One region of the Phycicoccus sp. M110.8 genome, then DNA from elsewhere that is predicted to be linked to it. Evidence: predicted binding sites of a transcription regulator. Region 1 holds the regulator's gene; the other holds the start of a gene.
What was found. The regulator HrcA, encoded in region 1, represses chaperone genes, less so after heat shock. The targets are predictions, from matches to a motif close to TTNGCACTCGNNNNNNNCGAGTGCNAA.
Positions count from the first base shown of each region.

Region 2: the regulator HrcA is predicted to act here: its motif matches at 6,931-6,957, upstream of groES (co-chaperone GroES).

Region 1 covers NZ_JAWDIC010000001.1:153,851-168,398, reverse strand. Annotated here, with positions in the region: gene lepA (translation elongation factor 4) at 1-1,154, shown strand, start outside; gene RKE38_RS00820 (hotdog fold domain-containing protein) at 1,192-1,680, shown strand; gene RKE38_RS00815 (tyrosine-protein phosphatase) at 1,684-2,481, opposite strand; gene RKE38_RS00810 (ornithine cyclodeaminase family protein) at 2,492-3,439, opposite strand; gene hemW (radical SAM family heme chaperone HemW) at 3,835-5,064, shown strand; gene RKE38_RS00800 (DUF4870 domain-containing protein) at 5,090-5,479, opposite strand; gene RKE38_RS00795 (DUF3097 domain-containing protein) at 5,613-6,491, opposite strand; gene hrcA (heat-inducible transcriptional repressor HrcA) at 6,688-7,719, shown strand; gene dnaJ (molecular chaperone DnaJ) at 7,799-8,923, shown strand; gene RKE38_RS00780 (hypothetical protein) at 8,976-9,281, shown strand; gene yidC (membrane protein insertase YidC) at 9,366-10,175, shown strand; gene RKE38_RS00770 (16S rRNA (uracil(1498)-N(3))-methyltransferase) at 10,185-10,928, shown strand; gene RKE38_RS00765 (Gmad2 immunoglobulin-like domain-containing protein) at 10,932-12,098, opposite strand; gene RKE38_RS00760 (SigE family RNA polymerase sigma factor) at 12,095-12,637, opposite strand; gene RKE38_RS00755 (histidine triad nucleotide-binding protein) at 12,719-13,069, shown strand; gene RKE38_RS00750 (PhoH family protein) at 13,094-14,182, shown strand; gene ybeY (rRNA maturation RNase YbeY) at 14,160-14,548, shown strand, end outside.
Region 2 covers NZ_JAWDIC010000001.1:948,930-963,477, forward strand. Annotated here, with positions in the region: gene RKE38_RS04430 (GuaB3 family IMP dehydrogenase-related protein) at 1-376, opposite strand, end outside; gene guaB (IMP dehydrogenase) at 798-2,384, opposite strand; gene RKE38_RS04440 (WhiB family transcriptional regulator) at 2,593-2,886, shown strand; gene RKE38_RS04445 (RNA-binding S4 domain-containing protein) at 2,906-3,127, shown strand; gene RKE38_RS04450 (hypothetical protein) at 3,124-4,650, opposite strand; gene groL (chaperonin GroEL) at 4,736-6,352, opposite strand; gene groES (co-chaperone GroES) at 6,493-6,786, opposite strand; gene RKE38_RS04465 (GNAT family N-acetyltransferase) at 7,043-7,852, shown strand; gene RKE38_RS04470 (THUMP-like domain-containing protein) at 7,889-9,118, shown strand; gene RKE38_RS04475 (hypothetical protein) at 9,334-10,044, shown strand; gene RKE38_RS04480 (ribokinase) at 10,056-10,880, opposite strand; gene RKE38_RS04485 (nucleoside hydrolase) at 10,880-11,863, opposite strand; gene RKE38_RS04490 (glycoside hydrolase family 3 N-terminal domain-containing protein) at 12,010-13,269, shown strand; gene tsaD (tRNA (adenosine(37)-N6)-threonylcarbamoyltransferase complex transferase subunit TsaD) at 13,374-14,423, opposite strand; gene rimI (ribosomal protein S18-alanine N-acetyltransferase) at 14,420-14,548, opposite strand, start outside.

The DNA.
Region 1 (14,548 bases):
GCCCGCGCGAGCGGATCCAGATGATGTCGACCCGGGCGACGCACGAGCTGCTCGAGATCGGCGTCATCAGCCCCGAGCCGGTGCCCTCCAAGGGCCTCGGCGTCGGCGAGGTCGGCTACCTCATCACCGGCGTGAAGGACGTGCGCCAGTCGCGCGTGGGCGACACGGTGACGAACCAGTCCAAGCCGGCCAAGGACGCACTCGGCGGCTACCGCGACCCCAAGCCGATGGTGTTCTCCGGGCTCTACCCGATCGACGGGTCGGACTACCCCGACCTGCGCGACGCCCTCGACAAGCTCAAGCTCAACGACGCCGCGCTGGTGTACGAGCCGGAGACGTCGGCGGCGCTCGGCTTCGGCTTCCGCATCGGCTTCCTCGGGATGCTGCACCTCGAGATCGTCCGCGAGCGGCTCGAGCGGGAGTTCAACCTCGACCTCATCTCGACGCTGCCCAACGTCGTCTACGACGTGACGATGGACGACGGCAAGGAGATCGTCGTCACCAACCCCAGCGAGTTCCCCTACGGCAAGGTCGCCTCGGTGACCGAGCCGGTCGTGCGGGCCACGATCCTGGCGCCGAGCGAGTTCATCGGCGCGATCATGGAGCTCTGCCAGCAGAAGCGGGGGAGCCTGCGCGGCATGGACTACCTGTCCGAGGACCGCGTCGAGATGCGCTACACCCTGCCGCTGGCCGAGATCGTCTTCGACTTCTTCGACCAGCTGAAGTCGCGCACCCGCGGGTACGCCTCGCTCGACTACGAGCCCGACGGCGAGCAGGAGGCCGACCTCGTCAAGGTCGACATCCTCCTGCAGGGCGAGACCGTCGACGCGTTCTCGGCGATCGTCCACAAGGACAAGGCCTACGCGTACGGCGTCATGATGGCCAGCAAGCTCAAGGACCTCATCCCCCGGCAGCAGTTCGAGGTGCCCATCCAGGCCGCGATCGGCGCCCGGATCATCGCCCGTGAGAACATCCGCGCGATCCGCAAGGACGTGCTCGCCAAGTGCTACGGCGGTGACATCAGCCGCAAGCGCAAGCTGCTCGAGAAGCAGAAGGCCGGCAAGAAGCGGATGAAGAGCATCGGCACCGTCGAGGTCCCGCCGGAGGCCTTCATCGCAGCCCTGTCCAGCGACACCGAGAAGTCCAAGAAGTAGCGCCAGCCTGGGGTTACCGGGCGGTAACATCGGCGGCATGGTCGACACCTACGCGCTCTACCGGCGGCTCGCGGCATACCCGCAGGGGAACCGGCTGTTCTCGCTGGTCTTCGAGCAGGCAGCGCCCTACTTCCGTTCGGCCCGCCCGCGGTTCGTGAGCCTGGAGCCGAACCGCGCCGTGCTGACGGTCCGCAAGCGCCGGCGGGTGCAGAACCACCTCGGCACGGTCCACGTCATCGCGATCTGCAACGGCCTCGAGGCGGCGATGGGCGCGCTGGCCGAGGCGAGCATCCCGCCCACGCGGCGCTGGATCCCCAAGGGCATGGAGGTCGCCTACACCGCGAAGGCGACGTCCGACATCACCTGCGTCGCCGAGACCGACCCGGCCGACTGGGAGCGGGCGGGCGACACCGAGGTGCCGGTGCGGGTGCGCGGCGTGCGGTCCGACGGCACGACCGTGGTCGAGGGCGTGGTCCGCCTCTGGGTGACCGACAAGCCCGGCACACCGGTCCGCCCGTCGGCCTGAGGCTCAGTCGCGCAGGCGGCCGCGCAGCTGGGCGACCTGGTCCTCGCTCCAGCCGTTCTCGAGCAGCCAGCCGGCCGCGCCGCCGTGGCGCTCCGCGAGCACGGCGAGGATGCGCTCCATGGTCTCCGGGCGCGGCAGGTGGTGGCTCATCGGCTGGTCCCGGAGCACCTCCTCGTATGCCGGCCGGGCCATGAGGCGCGCCACGATCGCCTCGATCCGCTCACCGGTGGCGACGTAGTCGGCGACGACGTCCTCGTCCGAGACGCCGGCCACCGAGAGTGCGAGACCGACCACGGTGCCGGTGCGGTCCTTGCCCGCGGCGCAGTGCACGATCGTCGCGCCACGGCTCTCCGCCACGACCTGCAGCGCGCCGAGCACCGAGTCGGGGCGGTCGGCGAGGTAGCCCAGGTAGTGGCTGGCCCAGTAGTCGTCGTCGCGCCGCGGCGGCTTCGGGCGCTCGGTGCGGGCCGACTTCGACCACGGGAGGACGAGGGCGTCCTCGGCGCTGACCTCCACCTCGTCGTCGCGGAAGAGCGAGTGCCGGTGGTGGGTGGCGAGCTCGCGGACCTGGAGCGGGCCGGGGCCCTCGATCCGCACCTCGACGTCGCTGCGCAGGTCGACGATGTCGGTGACGCCCACCCGCTCGACGAGGTGCCGGACGTCGGCGTCGGTGAGGTCCTGGAGGTTGTCCGAGCGCAGCAGGCGGCCGGTGGCCACCCTCCCGCCGTCGGTGGTCGGGAGGCCGCCCACGTCACGCATGTTGACGACGCCGTCGAGGTCGATCCAGCCGGGAGTGCTCACCCCACCGACTCTAGGTGCCCTCGGTGTCGAGCAGGTGTCCGGCACCCGACGCCTCGGCCGCGTCGGCGACGGCGGACGCCACGACGAGGTCGCTGAGGCCGTTGCCGAGGTTCTGGCAGACGACCCGGCCGTGGGCGGGTCGGCCGCGCCCGAGCAGCGCGCCGGTCCAGTCGCCGGGTGCGGGGTAGCTGCCGAGACGACCGGTCGCCCTGACGGCCTCGAACTGGTCGACGTCGTCGGCGACCAGCACCGCACCCGTGGCCAGGTCGGGGCCGACCGAGGTCGCGTAGTCCAGCGGCAGCAGCAGCGCGTCCGGCGACACCCACGACGGGTCCAGGTGGGCCCCCTGCACCCCGATGCCCAGGGCGGTCACCACGACCACCGCACCGCGCACCGCTCGCTCCGGGTCGTCGGTGCAGCGCAGGTGCACCTCCGGCACCTCGCCGGCGGCCCACTCGTGCAGCTCCTGGCGCGCCTCCTCCCGCCGCGAGTAGACGCGGACGTCGGTGTGGCCGAGGGCTGCCAGGACGCGAAGGTGCGACCGCGCCTGGACGCCGGCGCCGGTGACGGCCACCGCAGCGCCGGCGGGCGCGAGTGCCTGCACGCAGGCGCCGGACACGGCCGCGGTCCGGGCGGCGGTGAGCACCCCGGCCTGCATGACGCACCGGGTCCGCCCGGTGGCTCCGTCGTTGACGACCATCAGGCCGTCGGCGGTCGGGAGCCCGGCGGCCGGGTTGTCCGGGAAGATCGTGATCCACTTGCAGCCCAGCAGGTTCCGCGCGGGCCACGCGGCGGGCATCGCGTTGGCGAAGCTGCCGGGCACCGTGTGGACGGCCGGCTTCGGCGGGACCTCCACGTCGCCGGACGCGCGGGCGACCAGGGCCTCGCGGGCCAGGGCGACGGTCTCGAGCGGCGTCGGGAGGAGGGCCGCCACGTCGGCGTCGGTGAGGAAGCGCACCCGCCGAACCTACGCGGAGCCGGCCCCCACGCGAGCGGGGCACACGAGGACGGCCCACACGAGGACGGCCCACACGGGGACGGGCACACGAGGAGGGGGCACATAGGTGAGGGCCTCGGAAAGTATGAGTTTCCGAGGCCCTCTACGACTCGGACCGAGGTCCGGGTCGGCGCTCCCACCGAGGTGGGGGCGTGCCCCTATTTCTAGTCGCCGGCACGCCGCTCCACAAGGGCTTTCCCGCAGGTGGGAGGCCCTTTTTCAGGGGCGTCCGGCGTGTCGCCGGGACACGCCGGACGCGGTGTGACGGGTGGGACGAGGTCAGTGGCCGGTGGTGCCGCCAACCGGTCCCGTGGCCGCGGACGGGACCGCCTGACACCCCTGAGACAATGGGGTCCATGCCCAGCGCCCTGCCCGACGGCGACCCCGCGCCGCCCGACGGGCGGCTGCCGGAGGCCTCGCTCGCGACCCTCGTCGAGCGGCCGTTCGGGGTCTACCTGCACGTGCCGTTCTGCCGGGTGCGCTGCGGCTACTGCGACTTCAACACCTACACGCTGCTCGAGCTCGGCGCCGACGGCGCCGGGGTCTCCACCTTCGCCGATGCCGCGCTCAAGGAGCTGGCGCTGGCGGGCGACGTCCTGGGGGCGGACGTCCCCGCGGTCGGGACGGTCTTCGTCGGCGGCGGCACCCCGACGATGCTTGCCGCCAGCGACCTCGCCCGCATGCTGCACGGCATACGGGAGCAGTGGGGGCTCGCCGACGACGCGGAGGTGACGACCGAGGCCAACCCCGACTCGGTGACACCCGAGTCCCTCGCCGTCCTCGCCGACGCCGGCTTCACCCGCGTCTCGCTCGGGATGCAGTCGGCCGTGCCGCACGTGCTGCGGACCCTGGACCGCACCCACGACCCCGCCAACGTCGCCCGCGCCGTCGACGCGGCGCGCGGCGCGGGCCTGCAGGTCAGCCTCGATCTCATCTACGGCACGCCGGGGGAGAGCATGGCGGACTGGCGCACGAGCCTGGACGCCGTCGTCGCGCTGCAGCCCGACCACGTCTCGGCCTACGCGCTCGTCGTCGAGGAGGGCACCCGGCTCGCCGCCCAGGTGCGCCGTGGCGAGGTCGCCGCGCCCGAGGACGACGACGAGGCCGCCAAGTACGAGCTGGCCGACGAGGTGCTCTCCGCGGCCGGCTACGACTGGTACGAGGTGAGCAACTGGGCAAGCCGCCCGGACGCGCGCTGCCGCCATAACGAGGGCTACTGGGACGACGGCAACTGGTGGGGCATCGGCCCCGGCGCCCACAGCCACGTCGGCGGCGTGCGCTGGTGGAACGTCAAGCACCCCACCGCGTATGCCGGTCGCGTCGCCGAGGGGGTCAGCCCCGCCCACGGCCGGGAGACGCTGACCGCCGAGCAGCGCTACGACGAGCGGGTGCTGCTGGGGGTGCGGCTGGTCGACGGGCTGCCTCTCGCGGACCTGCGCGACGAGGGCCGCACGGCCGTCGCGGGCCTGATCGTCGACGGCCTGGTGGACGCGGCAGCGGCCCTGCGCCGCCAGCGGGTGGTGCTGACGAGGCAGGGCCGCCTGCTGGCCGACACCGTCGTGCGACGGCTCCTCGGCCTGCGCTAGCTCCCGAGCGTGCGCCCGAGCCGGCTCACTTGACGAAGCGGATGGTGAACGGCGGGTCGTACCACTCCCCGGCGTTGGCGCGCATGGCGGCGATCGCGTGGATGACCACCGCGGCGACGACCACGATCGGGTAGAGGACGAAGCCCACGAGCACGATCATCAGGACGCCCGAGACGATGAGGCCGATGAGGGCCGTCAGCTGCACGTTGACCGCGTTGGCGGCGTGCGCCCGCACGAACGGGCCGCGGTCGCGGTAGACGAGGTAGATGATCAGGCTGGCGACGAAGCCGAGGGTGCCGGCGCTGACGACCATGGCCACGCCGGAGATGACGTGGGTCAGGGTGGCCCAGGTCTTCTCCTCCTGCTGCGACATGGGCTGCGCGGGCTGTTGCGGGTACTGCGGTGAGGCGGTCATGTCTCTCCTCCGTGGATGGTGCCTTCACCCAGTGAAGCGCATGACGGACGCCGATCATCCCCGTTTCGGGGTGCGGTCAGGGCAGCGTCAGGGCCGACCCTGAGGGGCGACCCCGAGCACCGGCCGGCAGGAGTCAGTGGCCGGGCTCGGTCACGAAGTCGATGAGCTCCTCGACGCTGGCCAGCAGCGTCGGCTCGAGGTCGGCGTAGCTGCGCACCGTCCCGAGGATCTGCTTCCACGCCCGGGCGATGTCGGCCTGGCTGTCGTGCGCCCAGCCGAGGTGGGCGCAGATGCCGTGCTTCCACGACGTGCCGCGGGGGATGACCGGCCACGCGCCGAGTCCGAGCCGCTCGGGTCGCACGCTCTGCCACACGTCGACGTAGGGGTGGCCCAGGATGCGCACGTGCCCGGCATACGGCTGCAAGCGGCGCGCCTCCTCCACGACCCGGTGCTCCTTCGTGCCAGGCACGAGGTGGTCGACGAGGACGCCCATCCGCCGGCCGGGGCCGGGGGAGAAGTCGCGGATCGCGGCAGAGAGGTCGTCCACGCCGTCGAGCATCTCGACGACAACACCCTCGATGCGCAGGTCCTCGCCCCAGACCTTCTCGACGAGCTCGGCGTCGTGCCGGCCCTCGACGAAGATCCGGGACCCGCTCGCCACCTTGGCGCGCACGCCCTCGACGGCGCGCGACCCCGAGGCCGTGCGCGAGGAGGCCTGCTTCGCCGCCGCGAGCTGCGCCCGGGCGGCTGCGGTCGGGGGCGTCAGGACGACCGGGGCGCCGTCGAGCAGGAACCCCGGGCCGAGCGGGAAGCCCTTGACCCGGCCCCGCCGGTCCTCGAGGTGGACGACCCGCATGCCGCCCGCCTTCTCGACGCGCACGACCGCGCCGCACCAGCCGGTCTCGACGTCCTCGACGACGAGACCGGTCTCGGCCTCGACCTCCGTCGCGCGCCCGCGAGGGGGCTTGCGCCAGTCGGTGGACAGCACGTCGGAGCCATAGCGGTCGGGCACCGGGGAAGGGTATGCCGGGTGCGCCGGCCGGCCACGGGGGCGCGCCGGTGGATGCGGCCGAGGTGCGCCGGTCGATGCGGCCCAGACGCGCCGGACGACATAGACTTGGCACTCCGAGGGTGTGAGTGCCAACGTGGGGAGCTGCCGCGGACGGCCCCGCCCGCGGTCGAAGTGCCAGCCGAACGACAGGAGCGCCATGAGCGAAGAACGTCGCCTCGCCGTGCTGCGCGCCATCGTCCAGGACTACGTCGAGACGTCCGAGCCGGTCGGGTCCAAGGCGCTGCTCGAGCGCCACCACCTCGGGGTGTCCGCGGCGACGGTCCGCAACGACATGGCCGTGCTCGAGGAGGAGGGGCTGATCGCGGCCCCGCACACCAGCGCCGGACGCGTGCCGACCGACGCCGGGTACCGCCTGTTCGTCGACCGGCTCAGCTCGGTCAAGCCGATGTCCGCAGCCGAGCGCGCCGCGATCGCGCACTTCCTCGAGGGCGCCGTCGACCTCGACGACGTCGTCGACCGGACGGTGCGGCTGCTGGCCCAGCTGACCCGTCAGGTCGCGGTCATGCAGTACCCCTCGCTGACCCGGTCCTCGGTGCGGCACATCGAGTTCGTGCCCATGGGCGGCCGGCGGCTCATGGTCGTGCTCATCGTCAACACCGGGCGGGTCGAGCAGCGGGTCATCGAGACCACCGCCGACCTGAGCACCCCCGAGGGTGAGGCCACCCTTGGCCTCGTGCGGGCCAAGGTCAACGCGCGCGCCGTGGGGGAGCGCCTCGTCGACGCGTCGGCAGCCCTGTCGTCGCTGCCCGAGGAGTTCGACCCCGCCGACCGCGACCTCGTGCGCGCCGTCGTGCAGTCGCTGGAGGACGCCCTCGTCGAGGAGCGCGAGGAGCGGGTCGTGCTCGCCGGCACGGCCAACCTCGCCCGCGTCGGTACGGACTTCCCGCTCACCATCGGGCCGGTCCTCGAGGCGCTCGAGCAGCACGTCGTCCTGCTCAAGCTGCTCGGGACCGCGCGCGAGACCTCCGACGCCGTCTCCGTGCGGATCGGCCACGAGAACCCGTTCGCCGGGCTGCAGTCGACCTCGGTCGTCTCGACCGAGTACGGCACCGGGGCCGATCTCGTCGCCGGGCTCGGCGTCCTCGGGCCGACCCGCATGGACTACCCGACCACCATGGCCTCGGTGCGGGCGGTCGCCACCTACGTCTCCCGGATCCTCGCGCAGTGAGCGCCGGGTCCACCTCCCGCGGGGCCGTCACCGCCGCCGGCTCCCCGACCGTGTCGATGCACCACTGACAAGGATCTTCGTGAACGACTACTACCAGGACCTCGGCGTCTCGCGGGACGCCACCGCCGAGGACATCAAGCGGGCCTACCGCAAGAAGGCCCGCACCCTGCACCCGGACGTCAACCCCAGCCCGGAGGCGGAGGAGCAGTTCAAGAAGGTGTCCCAGGCGTACGACGTGCTCTCCGACCCGGAGAAGCGCCGCTCGTACGACATGGGCGCCGACCCGTACGCCGCCGGGGCCGCCGGCTTCGGCCAGGGCTTCTCGTTCAGCGACATCATGGACGCGTTCTTCGGCGCGGGCGCCGGCACCGCCCAGCGTGGCCCGCGCTCGCGCCAGCGCCGCGGCCAGGACGCCCTGATCCGGCTCGACATCGACATGGCCGACGCCGTGTTCGGTGCCGAGAAGGAGCTCACGGTCGAGACGGCTGTCGTCTGCTCGACCTGCCACGGCGACGGCGCCCAGCCGGGCACCTCGCGCCGGACCTGTGACGTCTGCGGCGGCCGGGGCGAGATCCAGCAGGTGCAGCGGTCGTTCCTCGGGCAGGTCATGACCAGCCGTCCCTGCATGACCTGCCAGGGGTACGGCGAGGTGCTCGTCAGCCCCTGCTTCGAGTGCTCCGGCGACGGCCGGGTCCGCACCCGCCGCACCCTGACCATCAAGGTGCCCGCCGGCGTCGACACCGGCACCCGCATCCAGCTGACGGGCGAGGGCGAGGTCGGCCAGGGCGGCGGCCCTGCCGGCGACCTCTACGTCGAGGTGTCGGTCCGCCCGCACGCGACGTTCCAGCGTCGCGGGGACGACCTGCACGCCACGGTCGAGCTGCCCATGACCGCAGCCGCGCTCGGCACCACGCTCAAGCTCGACACCTTCGACGGCTCCCAGGAGCTCGAGGTCAAGCCGGGCACCCAGGCCGGTGACGCGGTCACGCTGCGCGGGCTGGGGGTCACGCACCTGCGCGGCGGCGGCCGCGGCGACCTGATCGTCCACGCGAACGTGATGACCCCGACCCGCCTGGACGAGCAGCAGGAGGAGCTCCTGCGCCAGCTCGCGGGGCTGCGCGGGGAGGAGCGCCCCGAGGGACGGCTCGCCCCCGCCAACCAGGGCCTGTTCGGCAAGCTGCGCGAGGCGTTCAAGGGCCGCTGAGCCCGCTCCGGCGTACGCTGGGGCCAGCACCACGACTGGGGAGGAGGGGCGCGTGGACACCACCGTCGAGCGGCTGAGGCACGCCGCCCTCCTGCTCGTCGCGTCGAGCGCAGTCACCGTCGTCCTGCTCGGTGTGGCCGGCACCACCGGGTCGGTGCCACAGGCCGTGCTCGTCGCCGGTCTGGGCACGGCGCTGCTCGCGCTGACCGCGGTCGCGCGGGTCCACGTGCCGGTGCCGGCCCTGGCAGCCGTGCGGCGTCCGACCGACGGGTCTCGGCCCGTCTCGGCCACGCCCTCCTGGCTCCATGTCGACGTCCCGCGCCGGCCCCGGCGTCCCCGAGCTCCCGGGTCCCGCTGACCGTCCGCGCCCTCCCGGTGTGCGGACGGTTCCGCCGACCCCACACACCGACCGCCCGGTCTCCCGGGCAGAGGAGCTCGACCCATGAACCCGATCACACCCATCAGCCATGCCCTCGCCGCCGTCCTGGCCGGGGCCCACACCCTCGCGACCTCCCTCGGCCTCGCGCCCGGGTCCGCCGCCGCCTGGCTGGCCGCCATCGCCCTGCTCGTCGTGGCCGTGCGCGGCCTCACCGTGCCCCTGGTCCTGCGCGGGGTGCGCGACAGCCATGCCCGGGCGCACGCCCGACCACAGCTGGTTGCCCTGCAGGAGCGGTATGCCGGCCGGCTCGACGCGGAGGGTCTGCGGGCGCTGCAGGCCGAGCGCCGGTCGATCCATGCCGAGCACGGCGTCGCACGGTGGGGCCTGGCCCCGACGCTGCTCCAGCTGCCACTGCTGCTCGCTCTGTACCGCGTCATCAGCCAGGTCACGGCCGGCCACCCGCTCGGCGCGCTCGACGCCGGCCTGGTCGCATCTGCGGCATCCGCGTCGCTCGTGGGGCTGCACTTGTCGAGCCGGCTGGTGCAGCTCGGCCACGACCCCGTCGGACTCGCCACCCTGGTCGTCGTGGCGCTCGCGTCGGCACTGCTCTCGTTCGCTACGTCCCGGTGGTTCACGCTGCCGATGACCGACACGACCGGCCAGCCCGACCTGCTGACGACGGTCCAGCGGTGGATCCCGGCGCTGGGTGCGGTGGGGGTCCTCGCCGCCGCGTGCGTCGTCCCGGCCGGTCTTGTCGCGTACTGGTTCCTGAACAACCTGTGGACCTTCGTGCAGCAGGGCCTGGTCTGGCGGTTCGCCCCCACCCCGGGCTCCCCGGCAGCGGCGCGTCGCGCGGCTGCGGGGACTGCCTAGGCTGGCCGCGTGACGCTGCCGCTCTTCCTCGTCGACCCGGCCCTCGTGGCCTCCGCCGCCCCCGGTGGAGCCGTGCTGCTCGACGGCCCCGAGGGGCGGCACGCCGCGACGGTGCGCCGGATCACCGTGGGCGAGCGCGTCCTCCTCTCCGACGGAGCGGGCAGGCGCCTCGTGTGCGAGGTCGCCGGCGCCGGCCGCGCGGAGCTGGACCTGCGGGTCCTCGAGGTCGAGCAGGTCCCCGAACCCCGGCCCCGGTTCGTGCTGGTGCAGGCGTTGGCCAAGGGGGACCGGGACGACCAGGCGGTCGAGGCGGCGACCGAGTGCGGCGTAGACGAGGTGGTCCCGTGGCAGGCAGCCCGGTGCATCGTCCAGTGGCGCGGCGAGCGCGGGGAGAAGGCCCGGGGAAAGTGGGTCGCGACCGTCGTGGCGGCGGCCAAGCAGTCCCGCCGGGCCAGGGTGCCCGTCGTCGCCGAGCTGGCCACGACGAAGGCGCTCGCGGCCCGGGTCGCCGGCGCCGCGGCGGCATACGTCCTGCACGAGGACGCCACCACGAGCCTGGCGAGCCAGGCGCTGCCGGACGAGGGCGACGTGGTCGTCGTCGTCGGGCCCGAGGGCGGCATCACCCCCGAGGAGGTGGCCGCGCTCGAGGCGGCCGGCGCGGTGGCCGTCCGGCTGGGCGACACCGTGCTGCGGTCCTCCAGCGCCGGGCCGGCCGCGCTCGCGGTGCTGAGCGCGGCCGGCCGCTGGCGCTGAGACCTACTGGACCGAGAAGGTCACCGTCCTGGCGGCCACGACCGACTGCCCGTCGGCCTGGCTGGGCTCGAAGACCCGGATCGAGTAGCTGCCGGCGGGCAGGGTGCCGAGCTGGATCGAGTAGGAGCCCTGCTGCGGCGCACCCACGGAGGCCATGGTGTGCCCGCCCTTGACCTTGGCGCCGTCACGGTAGAGCTCCCAGCTCACGGTCGCCTCGAAGACGATGGCCTGCCCGGTGACCGTGAGCGGCGTGGTCGCGGACACGAGCTGCCCGCGGCTCGGCGACGTGACCCAGATCGGGGCAAGGTCCTCGTAGAGCCGGTCCGACGACGGACGCGTGAACGTGCGGCCTGCTGTCGCGATGGACCCGAACAGCTTCGTGTCCTTGCCCTGGACGGTGAAGCGGACCGGGACGTTGCCCTTCTGGACCGCTGCCTGCGCCGTCCAGACGAGCTCCTGGACCGCCAGCCGTCGCACTCCGGCCGTCGTCGCCGCGGCGGGGTCGCCGGGCACGGCGAGGTCGACGGTGATGAGCTTCGGCGTGACGGTGACCGCTCGGATGGACTGCCCTGCCCACGGCGCGAGGTAGGCAGCGTCGGTCGTGGAGGTCGGCGGGCGCAGCGCGAGCCCGAGCGCGGCCTTGGCCCTGGCCGCGGCGTCCCCGCTGGTCACCGGGCCGGGCACGAACTCGCGGTACAACCCGTAGGCGGGCTTGTCACCGCCCTGCGGCCCGACGAAGTAGACCGGCAGCGTCGTGGGCCCCGGGCCGGCCGTGAGGGTCGCGCTCCCCGAGGTGACTGCCGACGCCGGCGCGGACGGGCTGCTGCCCGACGGTGCGGGCGTGGCCTGCGACGTGGTGGGTCCCGTCGTCGCGGGTGCGGCCGTCCGCGTGGAACGGTCCTGGCCCGCCCACCACACGCCGCCGGCGATGAGGGCGACGGCTGCCGCGGCGGCGACGGGCACGAGCCAGCGACGCGGGGCGTGACCCGCCCGGGCGCTCACCGGCCCCGCCTCTCGGGCCTGGTGCAGGATCGCCTCGAGGCGGTCTGGTGGTCGGACACTGCGGGTCTCCTCTGCGAGTTCGGTGCGGAGCTGGTCCTCGAGCCGGCGGAGCTCCTCGGGCTCGAGGTCGGGGTCGAAGCGGGGGTCGGGCGTCGGGCGGTCGCTCATGACTGGTCTCCCATCCGGTCGCGCAGGCCGGCGAGCCCGCGGTGGGCATGGGCCTTGACCGAGCCGGGGGAGATGCCGAGGGCGTCGGCGATCTCGGCCTCGCTGAGGTCGAGGTAGTAGCGCATCGTCAGCACCTCTCTCTGGCGCTGGGGCAGGCCGCCCAGCGCTCGGACCATGGACCGTCTCGCCTCGGACCCGAGCGCCCGGTCCTCGGCACTGGCCTCGGTGCGCCGGCCGGGTGCCCCGGCGTCGGCGCGCTCGCGGGCGAGGTGCCGCTCCTCGACGCCCCGGTGCCGCAGGCTCGACCGGGCGCCGTTGACGACCGACCGGCGCAGGTATGCCGTGGCCTTCTCCGGGTCGCGCAGCGAGTCCCAGCGGCGGTGCACCGCGATGAAGGCCTCCTGGACGACCTCCTCGGCGGCGAGGTCGTCGCGCAGGAGCAGCCAGGCGAGCCGGACGAGGCCGGCCCAGTGGGCGGCATACAGCTCCCGCACGCCCTCGTCGGCGCCCGGGTGCCCTTCGTCGCTCCGGTCGCGCACGGCCACGCCCAACGGTCCCACGCCCCTACGACGCGCTGGTCGACCCCGAGGTTGACGCGCCGAGATGGCTAGTCTCGGGGCATGGCCGACGCCGACTGCATCTTCTGCAAGATCCTCACGGGCGACATCCCCGCCGACGTGGTGCGCGAGGACGAGCACACGGTCGCGTTCCGCGACCTCGAGCCGCAGGCGCCCACCCACGTGCTGGTCATCCCGCGGCGGCACCTGCCCGACGTGGGCTCCCTGGCGCTGGAGGCGCCCGAGGAGGTCGCGCCCCTGTTCGCCGCGGTGCGCGCCGTCGCCGAGCAGGAGGGGATCGACGGGAGCGGCTACCGCAGCGTCTTCAACACGGGTGCGGGTGCCCAGCAGAGCGTCTTCCACGCCCACGTGCACGTGCTGGGCGGCCGGGCAATGACGTGGCCGCCCGGCTGAGGCGCACCGTAGACTGGACGGACCATGGCAGACGCTGATCATTCGACCTCACTGGGCGCCGACGCCGACGAGGCCCGCCCAGTCCCGACGCACACCGTCGTGATCCCGCCGCAGGTGCAGATGGTGACCCTCCTCGGTCCGCGCGACGAGCTGCTGCGCACCATGGAGCGGGCGTTCCCCCAGCTGCAGATCCACGTGCGCGGCAACGAGTTCCACCTGTCCGGGCCCAGCGCCGAGGTGGCGCTCGCCGAGCGCACGGTCGACGAGCTGCTCGCCGTGATGGAGGGCGGCCAGCCGCTCAACCGCGACGCCGTCGAGCGCTCGATCCAGATGCTGCGGGCGCAGACGGTCGAGCGGCCGGCCGACGTGCTGACCATGAACATCGTCAGCAACCGTGGTCGCACGATCCGTCCCAAGACGCTGAACCAGAAGCACTACGTCGACGCGATCGACAAGCACACGATCGTCTTCGGCATCGGCCCCGCCGGCACGGGCAAGACGTACCTGGCGATGGCCAAGGCCGTGCAGGCCCTGCAGGCCAAGCAGGTCAACCGGATCATCCTGACCCGGCCCGCGGTCGAGGCGGGGGAGCGGCTCGGCTTCCTGCCCGGCACGCTCAACGACAAGATCGACCCGTACCTGCGCCCGCTCTACGACGCGCTGCACGACATGGTCGACCCGGAGTCGATCCCGCGGCTCATGGCGGCCGGCACGATCGAGGTCGCCCCGCTGGCCTACATGCGCGGCCGCTCGCTGAACGACGCGTTCATCATCCTCGACGAGGCGCAGAACACCTCGCCCGAGCAGATGAAGATGTTCCTCACCCGGCTCGGCTTCGGCTCCAAGATGGTCGTCACCGGTGACGTCACCCAGGTCGACCTGCCCGACGGGACGCGCTCCGGCCTCCGGGTCGTCCGCGACATCCTCGCCGACGTCGAGGACATCCACTTCTCCGTCCTCACCCCGCAGGACGTCGTGCGGCACCGGCTCGTCGGCGCGATCGTCGACGCCTACGGCCGCTGGGACGACGAGCAGCAGACCCGCGGCCAGCAGGCCCGGGGTGGCCGCGAGCAGGGAGGACGTGGGCAGCGTGAGCATCGACGTCCTCAATGAGACCGACTACCAGCTCGACGAGCTCGAGCTGGTGGCGCTGAGCAAGTACGTCATGACCCAGATGCGGGTCCACCCCGGGGCCGACCTGTGCCTGCGGCTGGTCGACGAGCCGGCCATGGAGGTCCTGCACGTGCAGTGGATGGACCTGCCGGGCCCAACCGACGTCATGAGCTTCCCGATGGACGAGCTGCGGCCCGGCCGTGAGGGTGAGGAGCCCGAGGAGGGCGTGCTCGGCGACATCGTGCTGTGTCCCTCCGTCGCGGCACGGCAGGCCAAGGAGGCCGGCCACGCGACCGAGGAGGAGCTGCTGCTGCTCACGACGCACGGCATCCTGCACCTGCTCGGCTACGACCATGCCGAGCCGGA
Region 2 (14,548 bases), 800 kb from region 1:
CGCGCAGACGCTGGGCGATGAGCTCGGGCTGGATCTCCGGGGCGTACAGCTCCTGCATCCGGGCGGTCGCGGTTGCAGGGTCGAGCGTCGCGATCTCGGCCAGGACCGGCGCCGGGTCCTCGTAGCGGGTCCACAGCCCCTCGAGGTCGAGGACGGGGAGCCCGCCCAGACGGCCGAGCGCGATCGCCGACTCGGGCGACATGACCGAGTCCATCGGCGCGGCGATGACGGGGATGTCGAAGTGGTAGGCGTCGATCTGCCAGCCGACCGAGACCTCCTCGGGGTCGCGCGTGCGGCGCGAGGGCACCACGGCGATGTCGTCGAAGGAGTAGGCCCGGCGTCCGCGCTTGCCGCGTCCGATCTCGATCTCAGTCACCGCGCAAGGCTATCGGCCACAGCCCGCCGGGCCGAATGCGGCGGGGCGCCCACGGCAGCTTCGCGGGATGCCCTGGCCGACTGCACGGGCCGCCCCCGGCCGACTGCACAGGACGCGCCGGGTGGGGTACGGGGGATGCACGGCACCCCGCCGCCGGGTGAGGGGTGCCGACGACGGGGCGCCTGGGGACGCCGTACCACGCACCAGCGTGGTGACGACGAAACCATGGTGCTCCCCTGCTCGACCCGAGGGGGACGGGCCGTGCTGGAAGCGTAGGCGCGCCCGGTGCGGCGACGGATCACCCCAAAGGCGTACGCGTCCTCCCACACCGTCTGGACGCCCGTGCGGGTCGCCTGACGGACCCCGCCCCCGGTCGTCGGGTCGCCTGAGTGCAGCCTGCCCCGACGCGTGGGGCTCGGCGTCAGCGACCGCCGTAGTTGGGGGCCTCGACGGTCATCTGGACGTCGTGCGGGTGGCTCTCCTTGAGCGAGGCCGAGGTGATCCGCACGAAGCGGCCCTTCTGCTGCAGCTCGGGGATGGTCCGGGCGCCGATGTAGAACATCGACTGGTGGAGGCCGCCGATGAGCTGGTGCGAGACCGCCGCGAGCGGGCCCCGGTAGGCGACCTGCCCCTCGATGCCCTCGGGCACGAGCTGGTCGTCGCTGGTGACCTCGGCCTGGAAGTAGCGGTCCTTGGAGTAGGACTTCTTGCCGCGGCTCGACATCGCGGCGAGCGAACCCATGCCCCGGTAGGCCTTGTACTGCTTGCCGTTGACGAACACCAGCTCCCCCGGGGACTCCTCGCACCCCGCGAGCAGCGAGCCCAGCATCACCGTGTCGGCGCCGGCCACGATGGCCTTGGCGATCTCGCCGGAGTGCTTCATGCCGCCATCGGCGATGAGGGGTACGCCGGCCGGCTTGGTCGCCAGCGAGGCCTCGTAGACCGCGGTGACCTGCGGGACGCCCACACCGGTCACGATGCGGGTGGTGCAGATCGAGCCCGGGCCCACGCCCACCTTGACGGCGTCGGCACCGGCGTCGACGAACGCCTGGGCGCCCTCGCGGGTCGCGACGTTCCCGCCGATCACCTGCACGTGCCGGGTGGCGGGGTCGGTCTTCAGCCGCTCCACCATGTCGAGCAGGAGCCGCACGTTGCCGTGGGCGGTATCAGCCACCAGTACGTCGACCCCGGCCTCGATGAGCGTGGTTGCACGCTGCCAGGCGTCACCGAAGTAGCCGATGGCGGCTCCGACCAGCAGGCGTCCGTCGGCGTCGTAGGAGGCGTGCGGGAACTGCTCGGACTTCACGAAGTCCTTGACGGTGATCAGGCCTGCCAGGCGGCCGTCGTCGTCGACCAGCGGCAGCCGCTCCCGCTTGTGCTTGCGCAGCAGCAGCGTCGCTTCGTCGCGGGAGATGCCGACCGGGCCGGTGATCAGCGGCATCGGGGTCATGACCTCGTCGACCTTGGTGGTCGCCCACTCCGCGACCGGCGTGAAGCGCAGGTCGCGGTTGGTGATGATGCCCAGCAGCCGGTTCGAGGCGTCGACGACCGGGAGGCCGGAGACGCGGTACTCGCCGCAGATCCGGTCGAGGTCCTCCAGCGTCGCGTCCGGGCCGATCGTGACCGGGTTGGAGATGATGCCGGTCTGGGTCCGCTTCACGAGGTCGACCTGGTAGGCCTGGTCCTCGATCGAGAGGTTGCGGTGCAGCACGCCCAGGCCACCCTGGCGCGCCATCGCGATCGCCATCCGGGACTCGGTCACCGTGTCCATCGCGGCACTGACCAGGGGCACCTTGAGCGAGATCTCGCGGGTGAGCCGAGAGGTGGTGTCGATGTCCGACGGCGCGAGGTCGGAGTGACCCGGCAGCAGCAGGACGTCGTCGTACGTCAGGCCCAGCTTGGCGAAGGGGTCGTGGGCCGGCTCGGCCGGCGCGGGGCCGGGCGCGGGGGCCGCAGCGGCCTCGTGAGCGGTCAGGTCGGGCAGGCGGTCGTCGACACCAAGGCTCATTGCCCAATCGTAAACCGGCCGCCTGCGCCCCTCGTGCGCGCGTGGTCCCCGAGCCGCCGACCGGCGCGGCCCGGCGTCCACGATGCGGGACCTCGACAGGGACCTGCTCGCCCTTGAACAAGTCCATACCCTCCGTTCAGCCCTGCGCCGCTTCGCGAGCGGTAGCGTCCGAAGCGTGCGGCAGCGTGCCGCGGGAGAGCAGGACGACATGGCTGAGTTGTCACGGCTGCCGGGACCCGTCGCCGATCTGTGGGAGTGGCAGCTGCAGGGCTCCTGCCGCCAGAGCAACCCCGACGTCTTCTTCCACCCCGAGGGCGAGCGCGGTCCCGCCCGCCGGTCCCGGGACTCCGAGGCCAAGCAGGTCTGCCTCGGCTGCCCCGTCCTGGCCCAGTGCCGCGAGCACGCGCTGCGGGTGCGCGAGCCGTACGGCGTGTGGGGCGCGATGACCGAGGACGAGCGCGAGGCGCACTACGCCGGACACGCGGCACCCGCCGCCAGCTGACGCTCCTAGACTCGGGGTCGTGAGCCTGCTCGAGATCCCGATCCGTGACGAGTCCATCCGGCTCGGCCAGCTGCTCAAGCTCGCCGGGGTGGTCGAGGACGGCGCCATGGCGCGCGCGGTGGTCGAGAACGGTGAGGTCCTCCTCGACGGCACCGTCTGCCTGCGCCGCGGCACCCAGGTGCGCCCGGGCCAGACCGTGGAATATGCCGGGGAGTCCATCCAGGTCGTCCGCCCCGCCTAGCGGTAGGACACGTCGAGCCCGGTGCTGACCATCGCGGCGGACGCCGGGCCGAGCCGGAGCCACTCGCGGCGGTCGAAGTCGACACCGAGCTGCTCCGGGCAGGCCCCTGCCAGGTCGACGACTCGGCCGGTCGTGGTCCTGACCCGCAGGACGTACAGGGCGTTGGACCCGCTGCACGCCGGTCGCGGCTGGCGGGTGGAACCGTGGCTCGCCAGCTCGGCGTCGAGCTGCGCCACCTGCGACTGTGCCAGGACCAGCCTCGTGACCGGGCGCATCCTGGGGACCCGGCCGCTCACCGGCAGCGGGTGCAGGCACAGGGTCGCCAGGTCGAACCGCGTGCCGCGCGGCAGCGGCTCGGCCCCCGTCGCGCCCGTCCGCGGGTCGAAGACCGGTGGGCAGGTGAGGAAGCCGTCGGCCCAGCGCACCTGCGCGCGCACGGTGTCCTGCTCCGCCTCGGCGCGGTAGAAGCTGTCCAGGGTGGGCCACCCGTTGCAGCGCAGGCTCTCGTTCGCGTAGGTCGCGACGTGCCCGTCGGACGACTCCACGAGCACCCGGAATGCGGGCCCCTGCGGGACGTCGCCGCACCCGGACCCGGCGTCCCGCCTGGTCAGCACGACCATGGCGATCGCGCGGGGGTCGGTCACCGGCTGCGACGGGGGCAGGTAGCCGGTCCAGACCGAGTCGTCGTCGGTCCGCGCGCACACCACGACGCCGACCACCGGGTTGCCGGGCGGCCCGAGGCCCGAGCCCGGCGGCACCACGGGCGCGTCCTGCCGGCGGACGCAGTCGGAGGAGGCGAGCGCTGTTCGGGACGGTGTGTGGACCGACGGCGTGGGCTGTCCGGGCGCCCCCAGGCGGGGCGCGGCGACGGATGCCGCGATGGCCGCCGCACCCAGCAGCACCACGGCGGCGCCTGCCCACCCGGCGGTCCGGCGAGCCCTGGACGGGCGCGCGGCCGGGGGTCCGGCGAGCCCGTCGAGCGAGGGGGACGCCGGGGCCAGTCGGTCGAGGGAAGCGGCGAGCCCGGCCGCGTCGAGGCCGGTGGCCGTCTCCAGCGACCCCACGGCCGCGTCGCGACGGCGGCGGGCGGCGGCCACCGGCTCGTCGAGCGCGGCGGCCAGCTGGGCATCACCCAGTCCGTCGAAGAGGGCCAGGACGACCCGCGCCCGGTCGGCGGGCGACAGCGCCAGCAGCGCCGTGAGCACCCTGCGGTCGTCGGCCGGGGCCGCGCCCCCTGCCACGACAACCCGACGCACCCCGTGCCGGTGCAGGTCGACGAGCACCCGGCGCAGCTCCGCGTCGTAGGAACCGGCCCCGACGTCCGCCAGGTGGGCCCAGCGGGGCCACGCCCGGGCCAGCGCCGCACCCACGAGCCGTCGTGCGCCCTCGTCGCTGCCGGTCAGCAGCCAGGCGGTGCGCAGCAGGTCGACGCCTCGGGCCTCGACGTACTCCTCGAAACCCGGCGCGGACGCATACCGCTCCATCGCGACCACCTCGCCGCGCCCGCGCACCCCGTGGCGCACGGGCGACCTCTCCAATGTCGCACACGGCGAGGGCCCGCCCCCACCGGAGTGGGAGCGGGCCCTCGCGAGCAGGGAGGCGGCTGGCTCAGTGGCCGTGGCCGTGCCCGTGACCGCCGGCGGCCTCGGGCTCCTCCTCCTTCTTCTCCACGACGAGCGTGTCGGTGGTGAGGACCATCGACGCGATCGAGGCGGCGTTGCGCAGGGCGGAGCGGGTGACCTTGACCGGGTCGATGACGCCGGCCTTGACCAGGTCGACGTACTCGCCGGTCGCGGCGTTGAGGCCGTTGCCGACCTCGAGCTCGCGCACCTTGGAGACGGCGACGTAGCCCTCCATGCCGGCGTTCTCGGCGATCCAGCGCAGCGGCTCGGCCGCGGCCTTGGCCACGATCGCGGCGCCGACCTTCTCGTCGTCCTCGAGGCCGAGGCCGTCGATGACCGAGGAGGCGTGGACGAGGGCGGAGCCGCCACCGGCGACGATGCCCTCCTCGATGGCCGCGCGGGTCGCGGAGATCGCGTCCTCGATGCGGTGCTTCTTCTCCTTGAGCTCCACCTCGGTGTGGGCGCCGACCTTGATGACGCAGACGCCGCCGGCGAGCTTGGCGAGGCGCTCCTGGAGCTTCTCGCGGTCCCAGTCGGAGTCGGTGCGCTCGATCTCGGCCTTGATCTGGTTGACCCGCCCGGTGACGTCGTCGGCCGAGCCGGCGCCGTCGATGATCGTGGTGGTGTCCTTGGTGACGACGACGCGGCGGGCCTGGCCCAGCACGTCGAGGTCGGCCTGGTCGAGCTTGAGGCCGACCTCCTCGGAGATGACCTGGCCACCGGTGAGGACGGCCATGTCCTGCAGCATCGCCTTGCGGCGGTCGCCGAAGCCGGGGGCCTTGACGGCCACGACGTTGAACGTGCCGCGGATCTTGTTGACCACCAGGGTCGACAGCGCCTCGCCGTCGATGTCCTCGGCGATGATCAGCAGCGGCTTGCCGCTCTTGACGACCTTCTCCAGGACGGGGAGGACGTCGGCGATCGCGGAGATCTTGCCCTGGTTGATGAGGACGTAGGCGTCCTCGATCACGGCCTCCATGCGCTCGGCGTCGGAGATGAAGTAGGGCGAGATGTAGCCCTTGTCGAACTGCATGCCCTCGGTGAACTCGAGCTCGGTCGTCGCGGTCGAGGACTCCTCGACGGTGATGACGCCGTCCTTGCCGACCTTGTCGAAGGCGTCGGCGATGGTCGACCCGATGGTCTGGTCCTGCGCGGAGAGCGCGGCGACCTGGGCGATCTCGTCCTTGCCCTCGATCTCGCGGGCGACCTTGAGCAGCTGGTCGGACACGGCCTCGACGGCCTTGTCGATGCCGCGCTTGAGGCCGGACGGGGCGGCACCCGCGGCGACGTTGCGCAGGCCCTCCTTGACCATGGCCTGCGCGAGCACGGTGGCGGTGGTGGTGCCGTCACCCGCGACGTCGTTCGTCTTGGTCGCGACCTCCTTGGCGAGCTGGGCGCCGAGGTTCTCGTACGCGTCCTCGAGCTCGACCTCACGGGCGATGGTGACACCGTCGTTCGTGATCGTGGGGGCGCCCCACTTCTTGTCGATGACGACGTTGCGGCCCTTGGGGCCGAGCGTCACCTTGACGGCGTTCGCGAGCGCGTCGACACCGCGCTCGAGCGACTTGCGAGCGGAGTCGTTGAACTCCAGCGTCTTGGCCATGAAAGTCCTTCGTTCTCAGTGAAGTTCGGCGGTATGCCGAGCTGCCGGCATACGCGGGAAGGGTGCGTTGCGCACAACGCAGCACGCCCCGCGCGCGACCCCAGCGGGGCCCGCCGGGGCGTGCTGTGTGTGGTGCGTCGTCAGCCGACGACGGCGAGGACGTCGCGCGCGGAGAGGATGAGGTACTCCTCGCCGCCGTGCTTGATCTCGGTGCCGCCGTACTTGCTGTAGATCACGCGGTCGCCGACGTTGACGTCGAGCGGGACGCGGTTGCCGTGGTCGTCGATGCGACCCGGGCCGATCGCGAGGACCTCGCCCTCCTGGGGCTTCTCCTTCGCGGTGTCCGGGATGACGAGGCCGGACGCGGTGGTCTGCTCGGCCTCGACGCTCTTGACGACGATGCGGTCTTCGAGCGGCTTGATGGAAACCGACACGATGGTGACCTCCCCTTCGGGAATGTCGGAGTGGACAGGTGGATGCTGTGCGTCGCAGTCGTTCGGCCGCCGTCGCGGGGGTCGGCCTGCTCCTGCGTTAGCACTCGGCGAACCGGAGTGCCAACGGCAAATCTAGGCACCCTGTTAGCACTCGGTCAACTCGAGTGCCAACCCGTGTCGCGACGTTCGCCGTGGGCGGACGACGGCCCGGATATCCGGTTGAGCGGGTCGAGCCCGCTGCGGCAGGGTGGCGCCCGTGACCGACTCCCCCGACGCCCTGCTCCGCGCCTACGACGAGCAGCTCCGCGTCGAGGTCGCCTCGGCCGTCGCGGTCGAGCGGATCGGGCCGCTGGCCTGCGCCACCTACCTCGGCGGGCGTGGCTTCATCACGTACCGGAGCCTGGACACCGACGGTGAGCCCGCGACCGAGGAGCGCGTCCGCGAGCTCGTCGACGCGGCGCACGCGCACTACGAGCAGGACCCGGCCATCGTGCGGGTGGAGTGGAAGACGCGCGGTCACGACCACGCGCCGGGGCTGCACGACGCCCTCGTCGCGCGCGGATTCGTCCCGGACGAGCCGGAGTCGGTGATGGTCGGCGAGGCACGGCTGCTCGCGTACGACGTGCAGCTGCCCGAGGGCGTGGTCGTCCGGCAGGTCAGCGACGAGGACGACGTCCGGCGGATGCTGGCGATGCAGGCCGAGGTGTTCGGCGACTCCCCCGAGCTCGCCGCCGAGATGGAGCAGCAGATCTTCCACCGCCTGCGCACCCGCGACGACATGGAGATGTGGGTCGCCGAGGCCGGCGGCGAGGTCGTGAGCGCGGGCCGGCTCGAGCCGGTCGAGGGCACCGAGTTCGCGGGAATCTGGGGCGGGGCGACCCGTCCGGAGTGGCGTGGCCGGGGCATCTACCGCGCGCTGACGTCGGCCCGGGCAGGGTCGGCCCTGCGCCACGGCAAGCGGTACGTCAACAGCGACTCGACCGAGTTCTCCCGCCCGATCCTGGAGCAGTCGGGGCTGGTCAAGGTCACCACCACGACGCCCTACGAGTGGCGCCGCGACCGCTGACCGACCCCTCGCGCGCGGTAGGGAACAATGCCGCGCATGGACCTGGCCCTGCTGCGACGGCTCACCACCGGCGAGGGGTGGGGCCTGCTCCAGTCGCTCCCGCCGTACGACGAGAAGGAGGCGCTGTCGCTGCAGGACCGCCTGCGCGGCGTCGGCTTCGACGCCGACCTCGTCGCTGCGGCCCTCAACCAGTCGAGGCTGCGCGCCCGCGCCGTCGACAAGTTCGGCGAGTTCGCCCAGGGCATGGTCTTCACCTCCGACGGCCTCGAGCAGGCGACCCGACTGAGCGTGGCGGCTCGGCACGCGCAGCGCTTCCGGCAGGCCGGCATCTCCACCGTCCACGACCTCGGCTGCGGCATCGGTGCGGACGCCATGGCGATGGCCGGACTCGACCTCCGGGTCCGGGCCATCGACGCCGACGAGGTGACGGCGGCCATCGCCGCCGTCAACCTGCGCCACTGGCCCGAGTCCACGGCGGTCCAGGGCCGGGTCGAGGAGTTCGTCCCGCCGGCCGGTGAGGGCGCCCGTGGCGTGGGCGCGTGGCTGGACCCGGCGCGGCGTACGCCCGGGGTCGCCGACGTGCACGGGCGCACCCGCCGCGTGTTCGGCCTCGAGTCCATGACGCCGAGCTGGGAGCAGGTGCAGGAGATCGCCCGCGCCCTGCCCGCGACGGGCGTGAAGCTGGCGCCTGCGTTCCCGCACCACGCGCTGCCCGCGGGGGCCGAGGCCCAGTGGACCTCCCTGTCCGGCGAGGTGCTGGAGTGTGCCGTCTGGTTCGGGCCCCTGGCACAGGCCCCCGGGCGGACGGCGGCCCTGCTGCGCCCCGGCGCAGCCCCGGTCGTCGTGACCGAGGCCGACGCCCCCGAGCACGAGCGGGTCGCGTCGCTGGGTGCGGTGGGTTCGTGGCTCTACGAACCCGACAAGGCCGTGCTGCGGGCAGGGCTCGTGGGTGCGGTGGCTGCGGCCGTCGACGGGTGCGAGCTCGACGAGGGGGTGGGCTACGTGAGCGCCGACCGTGCAGAGGACGTGCCGTTCGCTCGGAGGTTCGTCGTCGTCGAGGCGATGCCGTTCAACGTCAAGGCGCTGCGCGGGTGGCTGCGCGACCACGGCTTCGACCGGCTCACCGTCAAGAAGCGCGGGGTGTCCGTCGACGCGGACCTGCTGCGCCGCCAGCTGCGCCTGCCGGCCAAGGGCTCGTCGGAGGCGACCGTCGTCCTGACCCGCGTGCGCAGCAACCAGGTGGCCCTCATCGTCCGACCCGCCTGAACGGGGCGGGTCCGAGACCGGCCGGGCGCGGGCCGCGGCGGGAGGCGACCGGCGGCTCGCGACGGGCCACGGACCGGCCGTCAAACGCCTTCGTCCACAGGCACTGCCACGGCGTCCGGCGCGTCCACAGCGACTCGCCGTGACCTCTTTGTGACCCGGCGGGCCCTTCGGTACGGTGACCGCTGGTCCCCCCGCCAACCAGGAACTGCCACCTCATGCCCGACCAGCCCACCCGCTCCGGACGACACCGCGCTCCTGCCGCGCCCCGCCCCCTGCCGCGGCCATTGCTGTTCGCCCTCCTGCGCCCCACGCGCGCCGGCCTGCTCAAGACGACCGGCGGCCTGGTCGCCGCGGTCGGCGCCCTGAGCGCGTGGTCGGGACCCATGACGGCGGCGCCCGTCTTCGACCTTGCCGACGCCCCGCGGCCCGTCGCCGCCACCACGGTGCGCGCCCCCGAGACCGCCCTGACCGCGCCCCAGACCTACGGCCTCATCGGCTTCGAGGCGACCGCACGCCGTGGCGCCTCCCCGTCTACGAAGGCTGCGTCGGCCGACCGCGCCGACACCGCCGCCTCCCGCGGCATCCGGCGCACGGGCCTGAGCCCGGAGCTGGGACTGACCCAGCACGGCCTCATCGTCCTCAACGCGATCCGCGACCACTTCCCCGAGATCCACACCTACGGCGGCTTCCGGGCCGGCGACATGGACCACGGCACGGGCAACGCGGTGGACACGATGATCAGCTCGCGGGCCCAGGGCGACGCGGTCGCGGCCTACGTCATGCAGCACGCCGCCGAGCTCAACGTGAAGTACGTCATCTGGTACCAGCGCATCTGGTACCCCAGCAGCGGCACGTGGAAGGCCATGTCCGACCGCGGCAGCCCCACCGCCAACCACATGGACCACGTCCACGTCTCGGTGAACTGACGCCGCTCCCCTCAGAGCTCGGGGTCCGGCTGCGCCCCGAGCCTGCGCACAGCGTCGGCACCGGCCAGCGAGGCCCGCTCCACTGCCTCGACCCGGTCGGCACCGTCCGCGAGCGCGGCGGCCAGCGCGCCGCAGAAGGCGTCGCCCGCCCCGGTCGTGTCCACCACCTCGCCGGCGGGCACGGCGACACCCTCGTGCCGCACCCCGTCCCAGGAGCACCCGGCCGCCCCGAAGGTCACGAGCAGCGACCCGGGCAGCACGTCGCCGTCGGCGAGCAGCATCGCCTCGTGCTCGTTGACCACGAGCGGGTCCGCGAGCGCCGCCACGTCGTGCGGTAGGGCGGCATACGGCGCGGCGTTGACCACCACGCGCACACCGCGGGAGTGGGCCGCCCGGACGGTTGCCGCCACGACCTCCAGGGGCACCTCGAGCTGGAGCAGCAGGACGTCGCCGGTGCCCCAGCCGGCGAGGTCGGGCGTCGTCGCGCGGGCGTTGGCGCCCGGGACGACGACGATCGCGTTCTCCCCCTCGCCGTCCACGGTGATCCACGCCTGCCCCGTGGCCACGCCGGGCACGACGTCGACCTGCGCCACGTCGACGCCGTGGGCCCGCAGGCGGTCGAGGTATGCCGTGCCGGCACCGTCGTCGCCGACCGCGCCGGCCATCGTCACGCCGGCGCCGGCGGCAGCCGCTGCCACGGCCTGGTTGCCGCCCTTGCCCCCGGCGAACCGGCGCAGGTCCGGGTCGGCGAGCACGGTCTCGCCCGGTCGCGGGTGGCGGTCCACGGACGCGACGAGGTCGACGTTCAGGGAACCGAGGACGAGGACGCGACCCATCAGCCCAGGCCGCCGGTGACCGTGTCGAACCAGAGGGTGGCGTAGCGCCGGGCGTCGACCTCGAGGCAGACGTCGATCTCGGACCGCGCGCGGCCGTGCGGGTCGTGGGTGAGGCCGCCGCTCCAGTCGCGGCGGTCGACGATGGTGCGGCCCCGCGACCAGGTGCCCGCGAGCTCGACGCGGACGGGCAGGGTGGCCCGGGTGACCCCGGCCGGCTCGATGACGGCGCACACCGCTCCGGCGTCGCCGATGGTCGCCGAGTCCGCCCCGAACCGGTCGCACTGGAAGGCGATGAGCCGGGCCGCGAGGTCCGCGCCGTCCCCCGCGGCGGCGTCGAGCAGCGGCTGGACCGACGCCCGGGAGACGCGGGGCTCGTAGAACACGTCGAGGCCGTACATCGTGACGGCGATCCCGAGGTCGGCGCAGGCGTCGAGCACGATCGCGGCGGCCTCGGGGTCGTGGAAGACGTTGAACTCGGCGGACGCGGTCGCGTTGCCCTCGGCCGCGGCCCCGCCCATGAAGACGACCTCGCGCAGGCCCGCGGCGACCTGCGGGTAGGTCCGCAGCAGCAGCGCGACGTTCGTGAGCGGCGCGAGCGGCACGAGGGTCACCCGGTCGGCCGGGTCGCCCGTCACGGCGGCCGCCAGGAGCACGTCGCGCAGCAGCTCCACGGCGTGCCGCGGGTCCGGCTCTCGGGTGGACCGTGGCCAGTCGAGGTCGCCCATCCCGTCGCGGCCGTGGACGTGCCGGGCGTCGACAGGGTCCTCGAGCAGGGGCAGCGCTGCCCCCGCCGCGACCGGGACGTCCTGCCGGCCGACGACGTCGAGCACGGTCAGGGTGTTCGTCACCACCACCTCGAGCGGGGCGTTCCCGCCGACGCAGGTCACCGCCCGCAGGTCGAGGGCGGGGTGCTGTGCAGCGAGCAACAGGGCGCACGCGTCGTCGACGCCCGTGTCCACGTCGAGCACGACCGGCAGAGCCATGCCGCGATCCTGCCAGAGCAGCTGCGGACGAGGCGGCCCCGGTCGGTGCCGGTGCGGTCGGGACGCGTGCGGTCGGGACGCCTGCGGTCGGCCGGGAGGGTCGGTGCCGGTTCGGTCGGGGGCGCAGGCCGGGATAGGTTCGTGCGATGACCTCGACGCGCCGACCCCGACCGGTCCTCGGGACCGGCGCCGCGGCCCTGGTGCTGGCGCTGGCCGCGGGGTGCACGAGCGGGACCGGTGGCGGCTCGGGCACCACCTCGGCCTCGAGTGCGCCGACGAGCCCCGGCTCCCCGACCACGGGCACCAGCACGGGCACGGGCACGCCGAGCCGTACGTCGCCCCCGAGCTCCTCCACGACGACGGCCGCCCCGTCCTGCGGCACCCGGCTCGCCGCAAAGCTCACCCCCGCCCAGCGGGCCGGCCAGCTCCTCATGGTGGGGCTGCAGCCCACCGGCAGCTCGCGCGCGCTCGCCGCCCAGGTCCGGCGCCAAGGGCTTGGGGGGGTCATCTACCTCGGGGGCTGGACCTCCGGCTCGGCGACCGTGCGGGCGGTCTCGGCCCGGCTCCAGGCGGCGGCCGGGGGCGACCTGCTCGTCGCCGCCGACCAGGAGGGCGGCCAGGTCCAGCAGCTGCGCGGCCCCGGGTTCACCCGCATGCCGTCCGCACGCACCCAGGCCACGACGTCGCCGGCGACCGAGCAGCGCAACGTCACGACCTGGTCGGGCGAGCTGCTGCGTGCGGGGGTCAACCTCAACCTCGCACCCGTCGCCGACACCGTCCCGACCTCGCTGGGCGCGGCGAACCAGCCGATCGGGCGCTACCGCCGGGACTTCGCCCCCGGCTCGCCCACCACCAACGCGACGTATGCCGCGGCCTTCGTCCGTGGGTCCCTCGCCGCCGGGGTGGCCCCGACCGCCAAGCACTTCCCGGGCCTGGGGCGCATCACCGGCAACACCGACGTCACGACCGTCGGCACCACCGACTCCACGACCGACGGCGACGACCCCTACCTCGCGCCGTTCCGGGCCTCGATCGCGGCGGGCGCGCCGCTGGTGATGATCTCCTCGGCGCACTACCCGCGGATCGATCCCGACAACCGGGCGATGTTCTCCCGGGCGGTCGTCACGGGGCTCCTGCGGGGCGAGCTGGGGTACGACGGCGTCGTCATCACCGACGACGTCGGGGCTGCCAAGGCCGTCGCTGCGATTCCCGTGGGGCAGCGGGCGACTCGTTTCATCGCCGCCGGTGGCGACATCGTCCTGACCGCGGAGGCTGGCCAGGCGTCGACGATGCTGGCCGCCATCGCCGCGAAGCGGAAGGCCCCGGCGTTCGCCGCGCAGGTCGACGCCGCGGCCGCGCGCGTGCTCGACCTCAAGGCCGACCTGAAGCTCGTCAGCTGCAACTGACTCTCCAGCCCCCTGCCATCCCGGGTTTGGGGGTGCAGGGGTGATGCATGTCCCACTCCAGCACCCCCGAACCCGGGAGGTGGGCGCAGTTCCGGCCTCGACCGCTACGACTGGATCTCGGTCACCGGCATCGAGGAGTCGGCCGGCAGGGCGAGGTCAGAGGGCGTGCGGCCCTTGAGCACCATCTGGGCGCCGAGGGAGGCGACCATCGCGCCGTTGTCGGTGCACAGTCCCGGACGCGGCACCCGCAGCGCGATGCCCGCCTCGTCGCAGCGCTCCTGGGCCATCGCCCGCAGGCGCGAGTTGGCAGCCACGCCGCCACCGATCTGCAGGTTCTCGACGCCGTGCTCCTTGCAGGCGGCGACCGCCTTGCGCGTGAGCACGTCCGTGACGGCCTCCTGGAACGACGCGGCGACGTCCGCCACCGGCACCGGCTCACCGGCCGCCTCCCGGGCCTGCACCCAGCGGGCGACGGCCGTCTTCAACCCGGAGAAGGAGAAGTCGAACCGGTGGCGCTCGAGGTCCCTGCCGGTCGTCAGTCCGCGGGGGAAGTCGATCGCGACCCGGTCCCCCTCCCGCGCCGCGCGGTCGATGTACGGGCCGCCCGGGAACGGCAGGCCGAGGACTCGGGCGACCTTGTCGAACGCCTCGCCCGCCGCGTCGTCGATCGTCGACCCCAGCGAGGTGATCTCGGAGGTGACGTCGGGGACGAGCAGCAGCGAGGAGTGGCCGCCCGACACGAGCATCGCCAGGGTCGGCTCGGGCAGCGGACCGTGCTCGACGATGTCGACCGCGACGTGCGACGCGAGGTGGTTCACGCCGTAGAGCGGCTTGCCGAGCGCGACCGCGAGCGACTTGGCGGCAGCCACACCGACCATGAGCGCACCGGCCAGCCCGGGGCCGGAGGTGACCGCCACCGCGTCGAGGTCGGCCAGGCGAACACCGGCGTCACGGGTCGCGCGCTCGATCGTCGGGATCATCGCCTCGAGGTGGGCGCGGCTGGCAACCTCGGGCACCACGCCGCCGAACCGCGCGTGCTCGTCGACGCTGCTGGCGATCGCGTCCACCAGCAGGGTCTCGCCCCGGACGATGCCGACACCGGTCTCGTCGCAGGACGTCTCGATGCCGAGCACCAGCGGCTGGTCGGCGATCATGCCGGCACCTCCTCGATGAGGACGCGACGCATCACGAGCGCGTCCACGTCACCCGGCTGGTAGTAGCGGCGTCGCACCGTGAGCACCTCGAATCCGTTGCTGTCGTAGAGCTTTCGGGCCGGCGC